DNA from 4 places in the Streptomyces sp. NPDC048436 genome. Region 2 is predicted to be linked to each of the others. Evidence: riboswitches for the same ligand, from Rfam matches in the RefSeq annotation. Region 2 holds a riboswitch; each other region holds the start of a gene.
The links. A riboswitch is a leader RNA that binds a small molecule or an ion and turns the genes downstream of it on or off. The one in region 2 is predicted to bind thiamine pyrophosphate.

Region 1: linked by a shared signal. The riboswitch ahead of thiO (glycine oxidase ThiO) and the one ahead of ACGFX9_RS18090 (thiamine ABC transporter substrate binding subunit) in region 2 are both predicted to bind thiamine pyrophosphate.
Region 3: linked by a shared signal. The riboswitch ahead of ACGFX9_RS32990 (purine-cytosine permease family protein) and the one ahead of ACGFX9_RS18090 (thiamine ABC transporter substrate binding subunit) in region 2 are both predicted to bind thiamine pyrophosphate.
Region 4: linked by a shared signal. The riboswitch ahead of thiC (phosphomethylpyrimidine synthase ThiC) and the one ahead of ACGFX9_RS18090 (thiamine ABC transporter substrate binding subunit) in region 2 are both predicted to bind thiamine pyrophosphate.

The regions. Positions count from the first base shown of each region.
Region 1 covers NZ_JBICXP010000001.1:396,984-400,857, forward strand. Annotated here, with positions in the region: gene ACGFX9_RS01865 (NAD(P)/FAD-dependent oxidoreductase) at 1-972, opposite strand, end outside; TPP riboswitch at 1,154-1,267, shown strand; gene thiO (glycine oxidase ThiO) at 1,265-2,461, shown strand; gene thiS (sulfur carrier protein ThiS) at 2,458-2,676, shown strand; gene ACGFX9_RS01880 (thiazole synthase) at 2,684-3,478, shown strand; gene pknB (Stk1 family PASTA domain-containing Ser/Thr kinase) at 3,570-3,874, shown strand, end outside.
Region 2 covers NZ_JBICXP010000004.1:709,973-713,846, reverse strand. Annotated here, with positions in the region: gene ACGFX9_RS18095 (ABC transporter permease) at 1-714, opposite strand, end outside; gene ACGFX9_RS18090 (thiamine ABC transporter substrate binding subunit) at 765-1,865, opposite strand; TPP riboswitch at 1,944-2,060, opposite strand; gene rlmN (23S rRNA (adenine(2503)-C(2))-methyltransferase RlmN) at 2,100-3,206, opposite strand; gene ACGFX9_RS18080 (phosphatidate cytidylyltransferase) at 3,294-3,874, opposite strand, start outside.
Region 3 covers NZ_JBICXP010000013.1:118,451-122,324, forward strand. Annotated here, with positions in the region: gene ACGFX9_RS32975 (hypothetical protein) at 1-137, opposite strand, end outside; gene ACGFX9_RS32980 (Rieske 2Fe-2S domain-containing protein) at 134-1,198, opposite strand; gene ACGFX9_RS32985 (IclR family transcriptional regulator) at 1,494-2,225, opposite strand; TPP riboswitch at 2,604-2,700, shown strand; gene ACGFX9_RS32990 (purine-cytosine permease family protein) at 2,692-3,874, shown strand, end outside.
Region 4 covers NZ_JBICXP010000014.1:27,418-31,291, forward strand. Annotated here, with positions in the region: gene ACGFX9_RS33680 (IclR family transcriptional regulator) at 1-335, shown strand, start outside; gene ACGFX9_RS33685 (SsgA family sporulation/cell division regulator) at 439-876, shown strand; gene ACGFX9_RS33690 (YibE/F family protein) at 936-2,369, opposite strand; TPP riboswitch at 2,441-2,585, shown strand; gene thiC (phosphomethylpyrimidine synthase ThiC) at 2,578-3,874, shown strand, end outside.

The sequences.
Region 1 (3,874 bases), on a different contig from region 2:
CAGCTCGTCGGCGGAGGCGTGGTGGCCCGCGTACTGCACGAAGCGGCCGAACTGCTCGGACCAGAAGTACGGGACGGGGTCGTACGCCGAAGGGGTCTCGCCGATGATGTTCGCCGCCACCGTGCGCGGGCCCTGGAGCGCGTTGTCCCAGTGATGGACGAGAAGACGCTCGCCATACCTTCCCGAAGGGAAGGAGGAGCAGTCGCCGACCGCGTACACATCGGGTTGCGACGTCCTCAGGTGGTCGTCGGCGAGTACCTCCCGGTGGGCACCCAGGGTGATGCCGGAGCCCGCGAGCCAGTCCGTGGCGGGGCGGGCGCCGATGCCGACGACGACCGCGTCCGCGGGCAGGCGCGTGCCGTCGTCCAGGAGGACGCTGCCGGGCTCGACGCGCCGCACGCGCGCGTGGGTGCGCAGTTCGGCCCCCGAGCCCGCGTACCAGGCGGCCATCGGCGCTGCGACCTCAGCGGGCAGCGCCCCGGCGAGCGGCCGTCCGGCGGCCTCGACGACGGTGACGGCGCAGCCCGCCTCGCGTGCGGCGGTCGCGAACTCGGCGCCGATCCAGCCCGCGCCGACGACCACGATGCGGTGCTGCTCGGCGAGCACGGGCCGCAGCCGTTCGGCGTCGTCGAGGGTGCGCAGGAGGTGGACGCCGGGGACCCCTTCGGCGCCGGGCAGCAGGATCGGTTCGGCGCCGGTGGCGATGACCAGGGCGTCGTAGGGCACCGGGCCGGTGGCCGTGTCCAGCTCGTGGTCGGCCGGGCGCAGGCCCGTGACCTCGTGGCCCAGGCTCAGTTCGATGCCGAGCGCCTCGAAGTCGATGTCGAAGGCGGAGCCCTCCGCCTTGCCGAGCAGCACGGCCTTGGACAGCGGCGGCCTGTCGTACGGCTGATGCGGTTCCGCGCCGATCAGGGTGAGCGCACCGGCGAAACCCTGCTCGCGCAGGGCCACGGCGGTCTGCACCCCGGCCATCCCCGCACCGACGATGACAACCTGCTGTCCTGCCTGCCTCTGCTCGATCACCAGCTCACTCTAGGACGGCGGAAGGTGCCGGTCTCAGGGCGCGGCAGGGAGATCTCTGACACACCGTCACTGCCCGTGCACGGGCAGCTCCCCTACTGCCGTCGGAGGCGACGCGTTAAGGTGGCCGGTGCAGAGCACTCGCGGGAGCCCGGACGCACCGGGCTGAGAGGGAGGCTGGGACGGCCTCCGACCGTACGAACCTGATCCGGGTCATGCCGGCGAAGGGAGGGGCTGGACGCCCATGCATCCATCTTCACCACCCCGTACGACGACTACGGCCGACGTCCTGGTCGTCGGGGGCGGCATCATCGGCCTGGTCACGGCCTGGCGGGCGGCCCAGCGCGGCCTGTCCACCGCGGTCGTGGACCCCGAACCGGGCGGCGGCGCGGCGCAGGTCGCCGCGGGCATGCTGGCCGCCGTCACCGAGCTGCACTACGGCGAGCAGACGCTGCTCGGCCTGAATCTCGCCTCCGCGCGGCGCTATCCGCGGTTCGCGGCGGAGCTGGCCGAGGCGAGCGGCCACGATCTGGGCTACCGCGCGTGCGGCACCCTCGCGGTCGCGCTCGACTCCGACGACCGCGCCCACCTGCGCGAACTGCACGCCCTTCAGCAGCGGTCGGGGCTGGAATCGGAGTGGCTGAGCGGGCGCGAGTGCCGCCGCCTGGAGCCGATGCTCGCGCCGGGTGTACGCGGCGGACTGCGCGTCGACGGCGATCACCAGATCGATCCGCGCAGGCTCGCCGCGGCCCTCCTGGTGGCCTGCGAGCGGGCGGGCGTGGTCTTCCACCGCGCGTGGGCCGAGCGCCTGACGGTCGCAGGCGACCGGGCCACCGGAGTCGTCCTCGCCGACGGCACCGCCCTGGAGGCCGGTCAGACCGTGCTCGCGGCGGGCAGCCTCTCCGGGCGGCTCACCGGCGTCCCGGAGGGCGTCCTGCCGCCCGTTCGCCCGGTGAAGGGGCAGGTGCTCCGGCTCACGGTGCCGGAGCGGTACGCGCCGTTCCTGAGCCGCACCGTGCGCGCCGTGGTGCGCGGCAGCCATGTCTATCTGGTGCCGCGCGAGAACGGCGAGCTCGTCATCGGCGCGACCAGCGAGGAGCTCGGCTGGGACACGACGGTCACCGCGGGCGGCGTGTACGAGCTGCTCAGGGACGCCCACGAACTCATGCCCGGCATCACGGAACTGCCCCTGACGGAGACCCGCGCGGGCCTGCGCCCCGGCTCTCCGGACAACGCGCCGCTGCTCGGCCCGACCGCGCTCCCCGGCCTCCAGCTCGCCACCGGCCACTACCGCAACGGCGTCCTCCTGACGCCCGTCACCGGCGACGTCATGGCGCACGCCCTGACCACCGGCGAACTGCCCGACGAGGCGCGGGTGTTCACTCCCCTGCGCTTCGCCGGCACCCCCCGTACACAGCGCTTCATGGAGCAGCCCGCATGACTCTCCCAGCCGTTACCGCCGTCTCCGTGAACGGAGAAGCACGCGACGTGGCAGCGGGCACCACGCTCGAAGCCCTCGTCGCCACCCTCACCGCGGCCCCGTCAGGCGTGGCCGCCGCGCTCAACGAAACCGTCGTCCCGCGCGCGCGGTGGTCCACCACCCCGCTCGCCGACGGGGACCGCGTCGAGGTCCTCACCGCGGTCCAGGGAGGCTGATCCGACCATGGCAGACGACCCCTTCTTCATCGGCGGGCTCACCCTCTCCTCCCGCCTGATCATGGGTACGGGCGGTGCGCCGAGCCTCGACATCCTTGAGCAGTCCCTCGTCGCCTCCGGGACGGAGCTGACGACGGTCGCGATGCGCCGCCTCGATCCCGGAGTCCAGGGTTCCGTGCTCTCCGTCCTCGACCGGCTCGGCATTCGCGTCCTGCCGAACACGGCGGGCTGTTTCACCGCGGGCGAGGCCGTCCTGACCGCCCGGCTCGCGCGCGAGGCGCTCGGCACCGACCTGGTGAAGCTTGAGGTCATCGCGGACGAGCGCACGCTGCTTCCCGACCCGATCGAGCTCATCGACGCCGCCGAGACCCTGGTCGACGACGGCTTCACGGTCCTTCCGTACACGAACGACGACCCGGTGCTCGCCCGGAAGCTGGAGGACGTGGGCTGCGCGGCGATCATGCCGCTCGGCTCCCCCATCGGCTCCGGGCTCGGCATCCGCAACCCGCACAACTTCCAGCTGATCGTCGAACGCGCGGGCGTGCCGGTGATCCTGGACGCGGGCGCGGGAACGGCGTCCGACGCGGCGCTCGCGATGGAGCTGGGGTGCGCGGGCGTGATGCTCGCCTCGGCCGTGACGCGGGCCCAGGAGCCGGTCCTGATGGCCGAGGCCATGCGGCACGGCGTCGAGGCGGGGCGCCTCGCGTTCCGGGCCGGGCGCATTCCCCGGCGGCACTTCGCCGAGGCGTCGTCCCCCTCCGAGGGGATGGCCCGGCTGGACCCGGAGCGGCCAGCGTTCTGAGCGTCCCGCGCCTGTTACAGCTCGGCTGCAGTCGAGGCCCGAGTCCGACCGGGCGGGCGACCCTGTCAGCGGTGGCTCGTAGACTCCCTGCGTGGACACGACCCTTCAGGACCCGCTCGTCGGCCAGGTGCTCGACGGCCGCTACCGCGTGGACGGGCGGATCGCGGTCGGCGGGATGGCCACGGTCTACCGGGCCGTGGACACCCGCCTCGACCGCGTGCTCGCGCTCAAGGTGATGCACCCGACACTGGCCGCCGACGCCTCGTTCGTCGACCGCTTCATCCGTGAGGCGAAGTCGGTCGCCCGGCTCTCCCACCCGAACGTGGTGGGGGTGTTCGACCAGGGCGCCGACGGCGCGTACGTCTATCTGGCGATGGAGTACATCGCCGGGTGCAC
Region 2 (3,874 bases):
CGCGGCGAACTGCACGATCGTCAGGACGGCGGCTGTCGGCAGGTCGAGGAGCTGGGCGGTCTGCCGGTAGATCTCGACTTCGAGCGTCGAGTACGCGGGTCCGCCGAGGATCTGTACGACGCCGAAGGAGGTGAAGGTGAACAGAAAGACCATGAGCGCCGCGGCGGCGACGGCGGGTCCGAGCGCGGGCAGTGTCACCGTCCGCCAGGCCCGCCACCGCGAGGCGCCGAGCATCCGCGCGGCCTCTTCCTGGCGCGGGTCGAGCTGCGACCAGAGCCCGCCCACCGTGCGTACGACGACGGCGTAATTGAAGAAGACATGAGCGAGCAGGATCGCCCACACGGTCGTGTCGAGCCGCACCCCCCACATCTCGTCGAGCAGCCCGCCGCGCCCGAGCAGCGCGAGGAACGCGGTCCCGACGACGACCGTCGGCAGCACGAACGGAACCGTGACGACCGCCCGCAGAATCTGCTTGCCCCTGAAATCGAAGCGCGCGAAGACATACGCGCCGGGGAGCGCGACGAGGAGAGTGAGCGCCGTCGACGCGAGCGCCTGCCAGGTGGTGAACCACAGCACGTGCCGCACGTCGGACTGCCCGATGACGTCCGCGATCCGCCCGAACTGCCACTGGCCGCCCACCTTCAGGCCGCGCGCGACGATCGCGGCGACCGGATAGGCGAAGAAGACCGCGAAGAACGCGACGGGCACGGCCATCAGGCCGAGCCGAGCCGCGCTCCCGCGCGGGAGCCCCTTACGGGACCCCTTTACTTCAGTACGAGCGAGGTCCACGACTTGACCCACTGATCACGGTTGTCGGCGATCTTCCCCGGCTCCATGGTCTCCGGGTGGTCGATCTTCACCCCGTGCTTGACGAACAGCTCGGGCAGCTCGGCGGTCTTCCGCACCGGGTTGACGAACATGTTCAGCGGCATGTCGTCCTGGAACTCGGTGCTGATCAGGAAGTCGAGCAGCGCCTTGCCGCCCTTCTCGTTCTTGGCGTTGCTGAGCAGCCCCGCGTACTCGACCTGCCGGAAGCAGGTGCCGGTCGCGACGCCGGTCGGCGCCTCCTTGGGCTGCGGCTTGGCGTAGAGCACCTCGACGGGCGGCGACGAGGCGTACGAGACGACGAGCGGCCGCTCGCCCTTGGCCTTCTTGCCGCCGGCGGACCCGGAGAACTCCTCGTTGTAGGCCTGCTCCCAGCCGTCGACGACCTTGACGCCGTTGGCCTTGAGCTTCTTCCAGTAGCCCTGCCATCCGTCGTCGCCGTACTTCGCGGCGGTGCCGAGGACGAACCCGAGGCCGGGCGAGGAGGTCGCGGCGTTCTCGGTCACGAGGAGGTTCTTGTACGCGGGCTTGGCGAGGTCCTCGAAGGACTTCGGCGGCGCCAGCTTCTTGTCGGCGAAGTACTTCTTGTCGTAGTTGACGCAGATGTCGCCGCTGTCGACGGGTGTCACGCGATGCTTGTCCTGATCGACGCGGAACTGCGACATGACCTGGTCCGAGCCCTTGGCCTCGTACGACTGGAAGAGGCCGTTGTCGAGCGCACGCGAGAGCAGTGTGTTGTCGACGCCGAAGAAGACGTCGCCCTGCGGATTGTCCTTCGACAGAATCGCCTTGTTCACGGCGGCTCCGGCGTCACCGTCCTTGAGGACGTTGACCTTGTAGCCGGAGCTCTTCTCGAACGCCTTCAGTACGTCCTTGGAGACGTTGAAGGAGTCATGACTGACAAGCGTGACGCTCTTGGACGCAGTCTTGTCGCCGCTGCTGTCGGACGAGCCGCCGCACGCGGAGAGCGCGACAAGCCCGAGGGCCACCGCGACCGCGGTGACCGTGACCTTCTTGGTGGTGGTGCTCACTGAGTTCATTCCTCCTGGAGTGACCAGGAAGAGACGCGGCCCTGCCCGCGGACCGGATCGAACCGGTCCCCGGGCAGGGCGCAACAGCTTGAGTGGCGTCCGAACTTCCTACCCGGAATGACCCGGGCAAGGTTCAGAGGGTCTGCGGCCAACCTGTCCTTGGTGCCGCACTCTCAGCGCTGTGGCGCTCCCCTGTCGGAATATGAAGATGTGTCCCGGCTATGAAGTTGTGTTCCGGCCAGACTAACGCTCGGACGCGGCGAGCTGACCGCACGCCCCGTCGATCTCCTGGCCACGAGTGTCACGAACCGTGACAGGTACCCCATGGGCGGCGATGGCGTCCACGAAGGCCTTCTCGTCCTCGGGCCGCGAGGCGGTCCACTTCGAACCCGGCGTCGGGTTCAGCGGGATCAGGTTCACGTGAACGGGCTTGTTCTTGAGCAGCCGCCCGAGACGGTCACCGCGCCAGGCCTGGTCGTTGATGTCGCGGATCAGCGCGTACTCGATGGAGAGGCGGCGCCCCGACTTGGCGGCGTACTCCCATCCGGCATCCATGACCTCGCGCACGTTCCACCGTGTGTTGACGGGCACGAGGGTGTCGCGGAGCTCGTCGTCGGGTGCGTGCAGCGAGATGGCGAGGCGGCACTTGAAGCCCTCGTCGGCGAACCGGTGGATGGCGGGCACCAGACCGACCGTGGACACGGTGATGCCACGCTGCGAGAGCCCCACACCGTCCGGCTCGGGATCCGTCAGCCTGCGAATGGCGCCCGTCACGCGGTTGTAGTTGGCGAGCGGCTCGCCCATCCCCATGAAGACGATGTTCGAGAGCCGCGCGGGCCCACCCGGGATCTCCCCGTCCCGCAGAGCGCGCATCCCGTCCACAATCTGATGCACGATCTCGGCGGTCGACAGATTCCGGTCGAGCCCGGCCTGCCCCGTCGCACAGAACGGACAGTTCATCCCGCACCCGGCCTGCGACGAGATGCACATCGTGACGCGGTCGGGATAGCGCATGAGCACGGACTCGACGAGCGTCCCGTCGAAGAGGCGCCACAGCGTCTTGCGGGTGGTGTCGTCGTCACAGCTGATGTGCCGCACCACGGACATCAGCTCGGGAAGCAGCGCCTCCTGCAGCTTCGCGCGCGAACCGGCGGGAATGTCGGTCCACTGCTCCGGGTCGTGCGCGTACCGCGCGAAGTAGTGCTGCGAGAGCTGCTTGGCGCGAAACGGTTTCTCGCCGGCGGCGGCGACGGCTTCCTTGCGCTCGGCGGGCGTGAGGTCGGCGAGATGCCGCGGCGGCTTCTTGGCTCCGCGGGGCGCGACGAAGGTGAGTTCTCCGGGTACAGGCATGGTCCATCCAGTGTCGCAGACATACGACAAGGGGCCCGCCGCCCTGTGGACAACGAACCCCTCACGCGCATGGACGCAGGCCAGCCCTCAGCCGGACCCCACGAAAATGACCAGCAGCAGCCACACCACCGGCGCCGTCGGCAGCAGCGAGTCCAGTCGGTCCATGATGCCGCCATGGCCCGGCAGCAGCGTGCCCATGTCCTTGATGCCGAGGTCACGCTTGATCATGGACTCGCCGAGGTCACCGAGCGTCGCGCTCGCGGCGACCGCCAGGCCGATGAGCAGGCCCTGCCACCACGCGCCGCCGTCGATCAGGAACTCCATGCACAGCGCGCCCGCCGCCATCGCGAACGTCACCGCGCCGACCAGGCCCTCGCGGGTCTTGCCGGGGCTGATGCGCGGGGCGAGCTTGTGCTTGCCGAAGCGCCAGCCGATCGCGTACGCCCCGGTGTCGCTGACGACGGTCAGGAGCAGGAACGTGAGCACCCGCTGGGCGCCGTCGTCCGCGGTGAGCATCAGCGCCACGAACGTCGCGAGGAACGGGACGTAGAACGCCGCGAAGACGCCCGCCGTGACGTCCTTCAGATAGCCCTCGGGCGGCTCGGTCATCCGCCAGACGAGCACCGCGAGCGCGGTGAGCGCCATGGCGACCCAGGCGCCCTCGGTCC
Region 3 (3,874 bases), on a different contig from region 2:
TCCCACAGCTCCACCGGGCCCTCGAACTCCCGCTCCGCGCCGCAGTGGCAGACAGCCAGCTGCCGGTCGGTCCCCAGCACCCAGTGGATACGGAAGACGCCGTCCCCCGTAAGGGCAGCGGGGTGAAGCGCGCTCATCGGGCCGTCGCCGCCGACTGCCCGGCGCCGGGCTGCGACGCCAGCCGGGCGAGAATGCGACGGGCGGCGAGGCCACCGGTGTCGATGTTGATGCTCAGCTCCTGGTAGCCGTCCTGCTCGGTGTCCAGGGACTTCTGCAGCACGTTGAGGGCCACCACGTCCTGCATGACCACCGTGTGGTTGTTGTTGCGCAGGAATTCGGTGACGTCCTGATCGTCGAGGGCGAAGTCCCGGGCGACGGCCCAGAAGTCGTACGTCGTCTTCTCCGTCGAGGGAGTGATGCCGTAGACGACCTCCACATGGAAGGCGTGCGGGTCGCTGCCGTCCGGACGCGGACCAGGGGCGCCGGCGGGGGCGATGCGCGAGTGGAGCAAGTAGAGGCAGGGCGCGTGGTATTCGACGTCCTGCCAGCGGGTGATCCGGCCCTCGATGCCCGTGGACTTCGCGTAGAACGGCGGGCATTCGGCGTCGTCCATGTGGCGGCTGACGTAGACGATGCCGGCCTTGTCGTCGACCTCAGTGGTGATGGGCGTCTCGGCCACCTCCGGTGTGCCGATGTAACCACCGTGCAGGTACGTCTCGTGGGACAGGTCCATGAGGTTGTCGACGAGCAGACCGTAGTCGCCGGCGATCGGCTCCATGCCCGACACGACGGTGTACTCGGGCGAATCCATCCATGGGGCGCGGGGCGGCAGGGTGTCCCCCGGCTCGCGGTCACCGATCCACACCCACACGAAGGAGTCCTGCTCGACGACCGGGTAGGTCTTCAGCCGGGCGGTGCGCGGGATGCGCTGCTGGCCGGGTACGAAGACGCAGCCGCCGTCGGTGTCGTAGGTGAAGCCGTGGTAGCCGCACACCACCCGGTCGCCGTCCAGCCGGCTCGGTGCCTGCGACAGCGGGAAGCGCCGGTGCACGCAGCGCTCGGCCATCGCAACCGCCCGGCCGCCCTCGGTGCGGTACAGCAGGATCGGCTCCCCGAGCACGGTGCGTCCGAGCAGCTCGCGCCCGACCTCGCGGCCGTAGGCGGCGACGTACCACTGATCGCGAACGAAAGCAGTCATGAGCATTCCCTTGTGAGTGTGGGGCGGGCCGGGCTGCCACATAGACGTATGTCAGGCCTTCGCCGACAAGCCGAGTGGTGCCCGGGCATCGACCGGTGCTGACCATCGTGCGACCGGCCGGACCGGGCCACCAGGGGCCTTTCCGGATGCCGGGAAACATCTGCGAAACACGCGCAACGCCGCCGCGGCGGCGGCAGGCAATACGGCGTGAGCACCGTGGTGTGGTGTGGTCGGCTCGCGGCACGGTGTGGGCGGGGAGCCGGCGCTCAGGCGGAGTTGCGGAGTGCGGCAGGCTTCAGGCCCTGGGTGCGGCCATGACGCGGGAGATCGCACGGGCGCTGGTACAGACAAGCCGGGCCAGTGAGTTCGGGGAGCTGCTGCCATGGCGCACGACGAGTGAGACGGCGGCGATCACCGCACCGTCGCTGCCGTGCACCGGGGCGGCGACCGACAGGGCGTCCATGGTGACCTGGCGGTCGCTGGCCGCGTAGCCGTTGGTCCGCGTCTCGGCCAGCATGCGACGCAACGCACGCGGATCGATGACCGTGCGAGGCGTGAAGCGCTCGAAGGGGCCGGCAAGCACCTGGTCCTGCACGTCAACGGGGGCGTGCGCGAGCAGCACAAGCCCGACGCCGGTGGCTGTGAGGGCGAAGCGTCCTCCCACGCGTGTCAGTACGGGGACCGCGCCGGACCCCGCAATGCGCTCCACGAAGACGAGCTCGGTGCCCTCGCGCACCGCGAGCTGCACGTTCTCGCGGGTGATCTGGGAAAGATCCTCCAGGAACGGCAGCGCACACTCTCGCAGCCCCTGGCCCCGCGGGGCGAGCGAGCCGACTTCCCACAGCCTCAGGCCCACGCGGTAGCAGCCGTTGGCGCCGCGCTCCAACGCGCCCCAGGACATCAATTCGCCCAGCATCCGGTGCACGGTCGACACGGGCAGCCCGGACCGCCGGGACAGTTCGCTCAGCGTCATCTCCCGGCAATCCGCGCTGAACGCGCCGAGGATCTGCAGCGCGCGGCCCAGCACGGGCCCCGTACCGGACTGGGAACCACGGCGGGGCGTCGCAGGTCGCTCTGCCGGGGCCACCGGCGACGGTCCGCGCTCGCCCTGGCCGGGTTGCTGTGTGAGGGAGTGTTCCACCGGCGCCCCCGCTGCTTCCCATCGCTGAGCCCCAGCCGGGGCGGATCACTTGACGGCTGCTTTCTCCACCGTGCCGGTCAGTGTGCAGCAAGGCAGAAGCCGCGTCGAGACCCACGCAGGCGGCACGGTGGCAGGCCGTCGGCCCGGACCGGTCCTGACCGTCCAGTGGCAGGCATCCTCGCTGAGGGACTCCGAGCCCGCCCGGCCACGGCACGACACACCTCGGCGAGACCGCCCCGACCGCGTGGGTTAGCCTTGCCGACGCAATCCGACACGGGGTGCCCCGACCAGCGGGGCTGAGATCACACCCGTCGAACCTGAACCAGTTAGCACTGGCGGAGGGATGTCATTCATGTCATTGCCGCATGCTCCGAACGGCCCGGCGGACACCGGCCGGCGGTCCGTCTTCGATGGGCGGATGCCCGCGGCCCCCGGTGACCTGCGCGTCGAGACCCGCGGGATCGCCCCGGTCCCCGAGTCGCACCGCTACGGCGAGCCGGCACGGCTGTTCACGGTGTGGTTCGCCCCGAACCTGACGATGACAGGCGTCTTCACCGGCACGATCGGCATCGCCCTCGGTCTTGATTTCACCACCGCGCTGGTGGCCGTCGTGCTGGGGACGGTCGTCGGTGCCGTGCCCACCGCTTACCTGGGGACGTGGGGCGGTCTGACGGGGGCAGGGCAACTGCCGCTGGCGCGGCTCGCGTTCGGCCGGGCCGTTGCCGTGCCGGGTGTGCTGCAGTGGCTGTCGTCGGTCGCGTGGGACGCGCTCATCGGCCTGTTCGGCGGGGACGCGCTGGCCCGTTTGTGCGGCTGGCCGTTCTGGGTGGGCGTACTGGTGATGATGCTGGGGCAAGGCGTACTCGGCGTGTTCGGCTACGAGGCGATACACCGACTGCAGAAGGTCATGACCTTCGTGCTGGCAGCGGCCTTCGCCGCGCTTGCCCTCAAGCTCCTCGACGGTGTCCACCCCGCCACCGCCGCGTCGGTGCACGGATCCGACCGCGCGGGCGCGTTCGTTCTCACCAGCACCATCGCGCTCAGCCTCGCACTGTCCTGGGCCCCCTACGCCAGCGACTTCAGCCGTTACCTACCGCGTTCGGCCTCCCGGCCGCGCATGTTCTGGTGCACGCTGCTCGGCGTATCGGCCTCCTTCGTGGCGGTCCAGGCGCTCGGGCTGTGGGGTGCGTCAATCTTCACCGACCAGACCGCGAAGGGCGTCGATGAACTGCTGGGTGGTGGCGCACTCGGCGCGTTCGGGCTGCTGGCCGTCGCGTTGGCCGCGCTGTGCAGCAATGCGATGAACGACTACAGCGGCTCACTGGCCCTCCAGACGGTCGGGGTGCGCATCTCGCGGCCGCTGGCGGCGGGCCTCGCTGCCGTGCTCGGCTTCCCGCTGGTGCTGTGGATGCACGCAGCGGATACCGCGGCGCGTTTCCAGAATGTGCTGCTGTTCGTCGGCTACTGGATCCCGGGGTTCGTGGCGGTGGTGGCCGTCGACTGGTTCGCACGCGCCCGCGCTCGAGGCGGAGCTC
Region 4 (3,874 bases), on a different contig from region 2:
GGCAGTGTCTGCTCTCCCAACTCGACGACGGGCAGCGCCGGGACCACCTGGATCGCCATCCGGTGCAGTCGATCACCCGCTACTCGGTCCGGGACAACCAGAGCTTCATGCGCCGCCTGAACGGGATGGGCCGGATGAAGCCGGTGGTGGAGCGGCAGGAGTACGCACTGGGCTCGGTCTGTGCCGCGATTCCGATCACCGCGGGCAACACGGCGGCCACAATGGCGATTTCCGTTCCCTCCTGTCAAGCAGACCGGCTGTTGCCTGCGGCTCTGCGCCTGCAAGATGAGATCGGAAGGCTACTGGGGACACTCGCCTTCTCTATCAGCATCTGAAAACTCACTCCTTGTGATCTGATGTGTACGTTGAGCAAGATGCCATGAGTGTCAGGGAGTTGGTTCCTGGCCAGTCGAGGTTTAGCGACGGGGTAGGCGGGCGATGCGCGAGTCGGTCCAGGCAGAGGTCATGATGAACTTCCTCGTTTCCGAGGAGCTGTCCTTCCGCATCCCGGTGGAGCTGCGTTATGAAACCGGCGATCCCTACGCCGTCCGGTTGACCTTCCATCTCCCCGGCGACGCTCCCGTGACCTGGGCCTTCGGGCGCGAGCTGCTGGTCGACGGGGTCCTCAGGGCATGCGGCGACGGGGATGTGCACATCGCGCCCACCGATCCCGAGCTGCTCGAAGAAGCCCTCATCAGGCTTCAGGTAGGCGCGGACCAGGCGCTGTTCCGGGTAGGGATCTTGCCGCTGCTCGCCTTCCTGGACCGTACGGACAAGTTGGTTCCGCTGGGGCAGGAGCGGGCGCTCGCCGACTTCGAGACGCATCTGGACGAGGCGCTGGACCGGATCCTCGCCGAGGAGCAGAGCGCGGGCTGAGCTCCGCATTTCTGACCGAAGCCGCACGGCAGATTGGTGCATTTTGTGGCATCGGCGGTTCAGGCCTTGCGCCGCCGGCCCTTTCCGCCACGGCTCTGCTTGGGGGCTGGGGCTGGGGCTGGGGCCGGGGTGGCACCGTCTCCCGGTCGGTCCGCGAGCCCTGAGCGGGCGGCAGGGGCGGCCCGGCCGGCAGGGGCCGTGCGGGCTGCGGGCGTCGAGCGGTCGGCCGAGACCACCAGGGCGGCCAGCGCCGTCGTCACCGGGACGGAGGCGACCAGGCCGATCGAGCCGACCAGGGTGCGCACGATCTCCTCGGCGACCAACTCGCTGTTGGCCACCGTGCCCACGCTGCTCTGGGCGATCGAGAAGAGCAGCAGCAGCGGCAGCGCGGCGCCCGCGTAGGCCAGGACCAGGGTGTTGACGACCGAGGCGATGTGATCGCGGCCGATGCGGATGGCCGCGCCGTACAGACCGCGCCAGCCCATCGTGGGGTTGGCCTGGTGCAGTTCCCAGACCGCGGACGTCTGGGTCACCGTCACGTCGTCGAGCACGCCGAGCGAGCCGATGATGACGCCGGCGAGCAGCAGGCCGCTCATGTCGATGGACGGGTACAGGCCGTGGATCAGGCCGGTGTTGTCGTCCGTGTTGCCGGTCAGCGAGGCCCAGCCGATGAAGAGCGAGCCGAGGAGCCCGATGAGGAGCAGTGAGATGAGCGTGCCCAGGACCGCGACCGATGTACGCGCCGTGATCCCGTGGCACAGATAGAGCGCGATCAGCATGATGGCGCTGGCTCCGACCACCGCCACGACCAGCGGATTCGAGCCCTGGAGGATCGCCGGCAGGATGAAGAAGGTCAGGACCAGGAAGCTCAACGCCAGTGCGACCAGGGCCATGACGCCGCGCATCCGCCCCACCACGACGACGGCGAGGGCGAAGATCCCGGCGAGCAGCGCCATGGGGAGCTTGCGGTTCACGTCGGTGACCGAGTACTGCAGGGCCTCGGGGGCCGTGGGCTCGTAGGCGACCACCACCTCCTGGCCCTGGCGCAACTGCCGCGGGGAGTCCGGCTGGACGATCTCGATGAAGGTGCGGCCGGTGTCCTTGCCGCTCGTCACCTTGATCGTCGCCTTCTTGCAGATGCCCTTCGCGCGGGATTCCGCGGACTGGCCCTCGGCGGTGGAGGTGTCTCCGTTGGGCGGCGTCTGCGAGGCGTTCACGTCCTTGCAGGGCAGCTCCTCCAGCTTCGCCACCTCGGCCGACTGCGTCTGCCGGTCGAAGCCGACTCCGGTGCGCTCGTGGGACGGTGCGCCCCCTGGCCACAGCACCGCGAGTCCCACGACGACCGCCGCGGCGAAAGGAATCAGCACGGCGGCGATGACCTTGCGCAGATGCTTGGAGACGGGCGCTGCCGGACCATGGCTGTGGGAGTGCCCATGCGGGTCCGGAGGCACGTTCGGGACGGGCGGCTGGGACGGCGGCTGTGTGGTGGTCACTGCCCGATCATCGCAAGAACGGAGGGGGCCCTCTGTTCAGCGCGCCCGACAGGACGCTAGCGTGGAGGCACCTTTGCAATCGCGGGAGCTCGGAGCACCGGGCTGAGAGGGCGCTGACCTCCGTACGAATCGGTATGAATCGTACGGAATTCGCTGCGTCGACCGCCGAACCTGTTACCGGGTAATGCCGGCGTAGGGAGTAGGTCTCATGACCACATCGGACACAGGCACGCCTGCCTCCAGCAGCGACGAGAACGACGGCGACGTCGAGAACACCATCGCGGCGGAGGCCGGGAAGTCCATCGGCTGGCACAAGGCGTATGTCGAGGGTTCGCGCCCCGATCTGCGGGTGCCGGTCCGCCAGGTGCACCTCACCAACGGCAAGGCCGTGACCCTGTACGACACTTCGGGGCCGTACACCGACGAGTCCATCGACACCGACGTCCGCAGGGGCCTGGCGCCCCTGCGCGAGAACTGGATCATCGCCCGCGGCGACACCGAGGAGTACACGGGCCGCCCGCCCCGTCCCGAGGACGACGGCATCAAGCACACCTCGCCGCGCGGGGGCCTGAAGAACCTCGACGCGGTCTTCCCCGGCCGCCCGCGCCAGCCGCGCAGGGGGCGCGCGGGCCAGGCGGTGACGCAACTGGCGTACGCCCGCCGCGGTGAGATCACGCCCGAGATGGAGTTCATCGGGATCCGCGAGAACCTCGACCCCGAGGTCGTGCGCGCGGAGGTCGCCGCGGGCCGCGCGGTGATCCCCGCCAACGTCAACCACCCGGAGATCGAGCCGATGATCATCGGCAAGAAGTTCCTGGTGAAGGTCAACGCCAACATCGGCAACTCCGCGGTCACCTCCTCCATCGAGGAGGAGGTGGACAAGATGACCTGGGCGACCAAGTGGGGCGCCGACACGGTCATGGACCTGTCCACCGGGCGCAATATCCACACCACCCGCGAATGGGTCCTGCGCAACTCCCCCGTCCCCATCGGCACCGTGCCGCTCTACCAGGCACTGGAGAAGGTCGACGGCCAGGCCGAGGCGCTGACCTGGGAGATCTACAAGGACACGGTCATCGAGCAGGCCGAACAGGGCGTGGACTACATGACGGTGCACGCGGGCGTGCGCCTTCCGTACGTCCCGCTGACCGCCAACCGCAAGACCGGCATCGTCTCGCGCGGCGGTTCGATCATGGCGGCCTGGTGTCTCGCGCACCACAAGGAAAGCTTCCTCTACGAGAACTTCGAGGAGCTGTGCGAGATCCTCGCGTCGTACGACGTGACGTACTCGCTCGGCGACGGTCTGCGCCCCGGCTCGATCGCGGACGCCAACGACGAGGCGCAGTTCGCCGAGTTGCGCACCCTCGGGGAACTCAACACGATCGCCAAGCGTCATCACGTACAGACCATGATCGAGGGCCCGGGACATGTCCCGATGCACAAGATCAAGGAGAACATCGACCTTCAGCAGGAGATCTGCGAGGAGGCGCCGTTCTACACGCTCG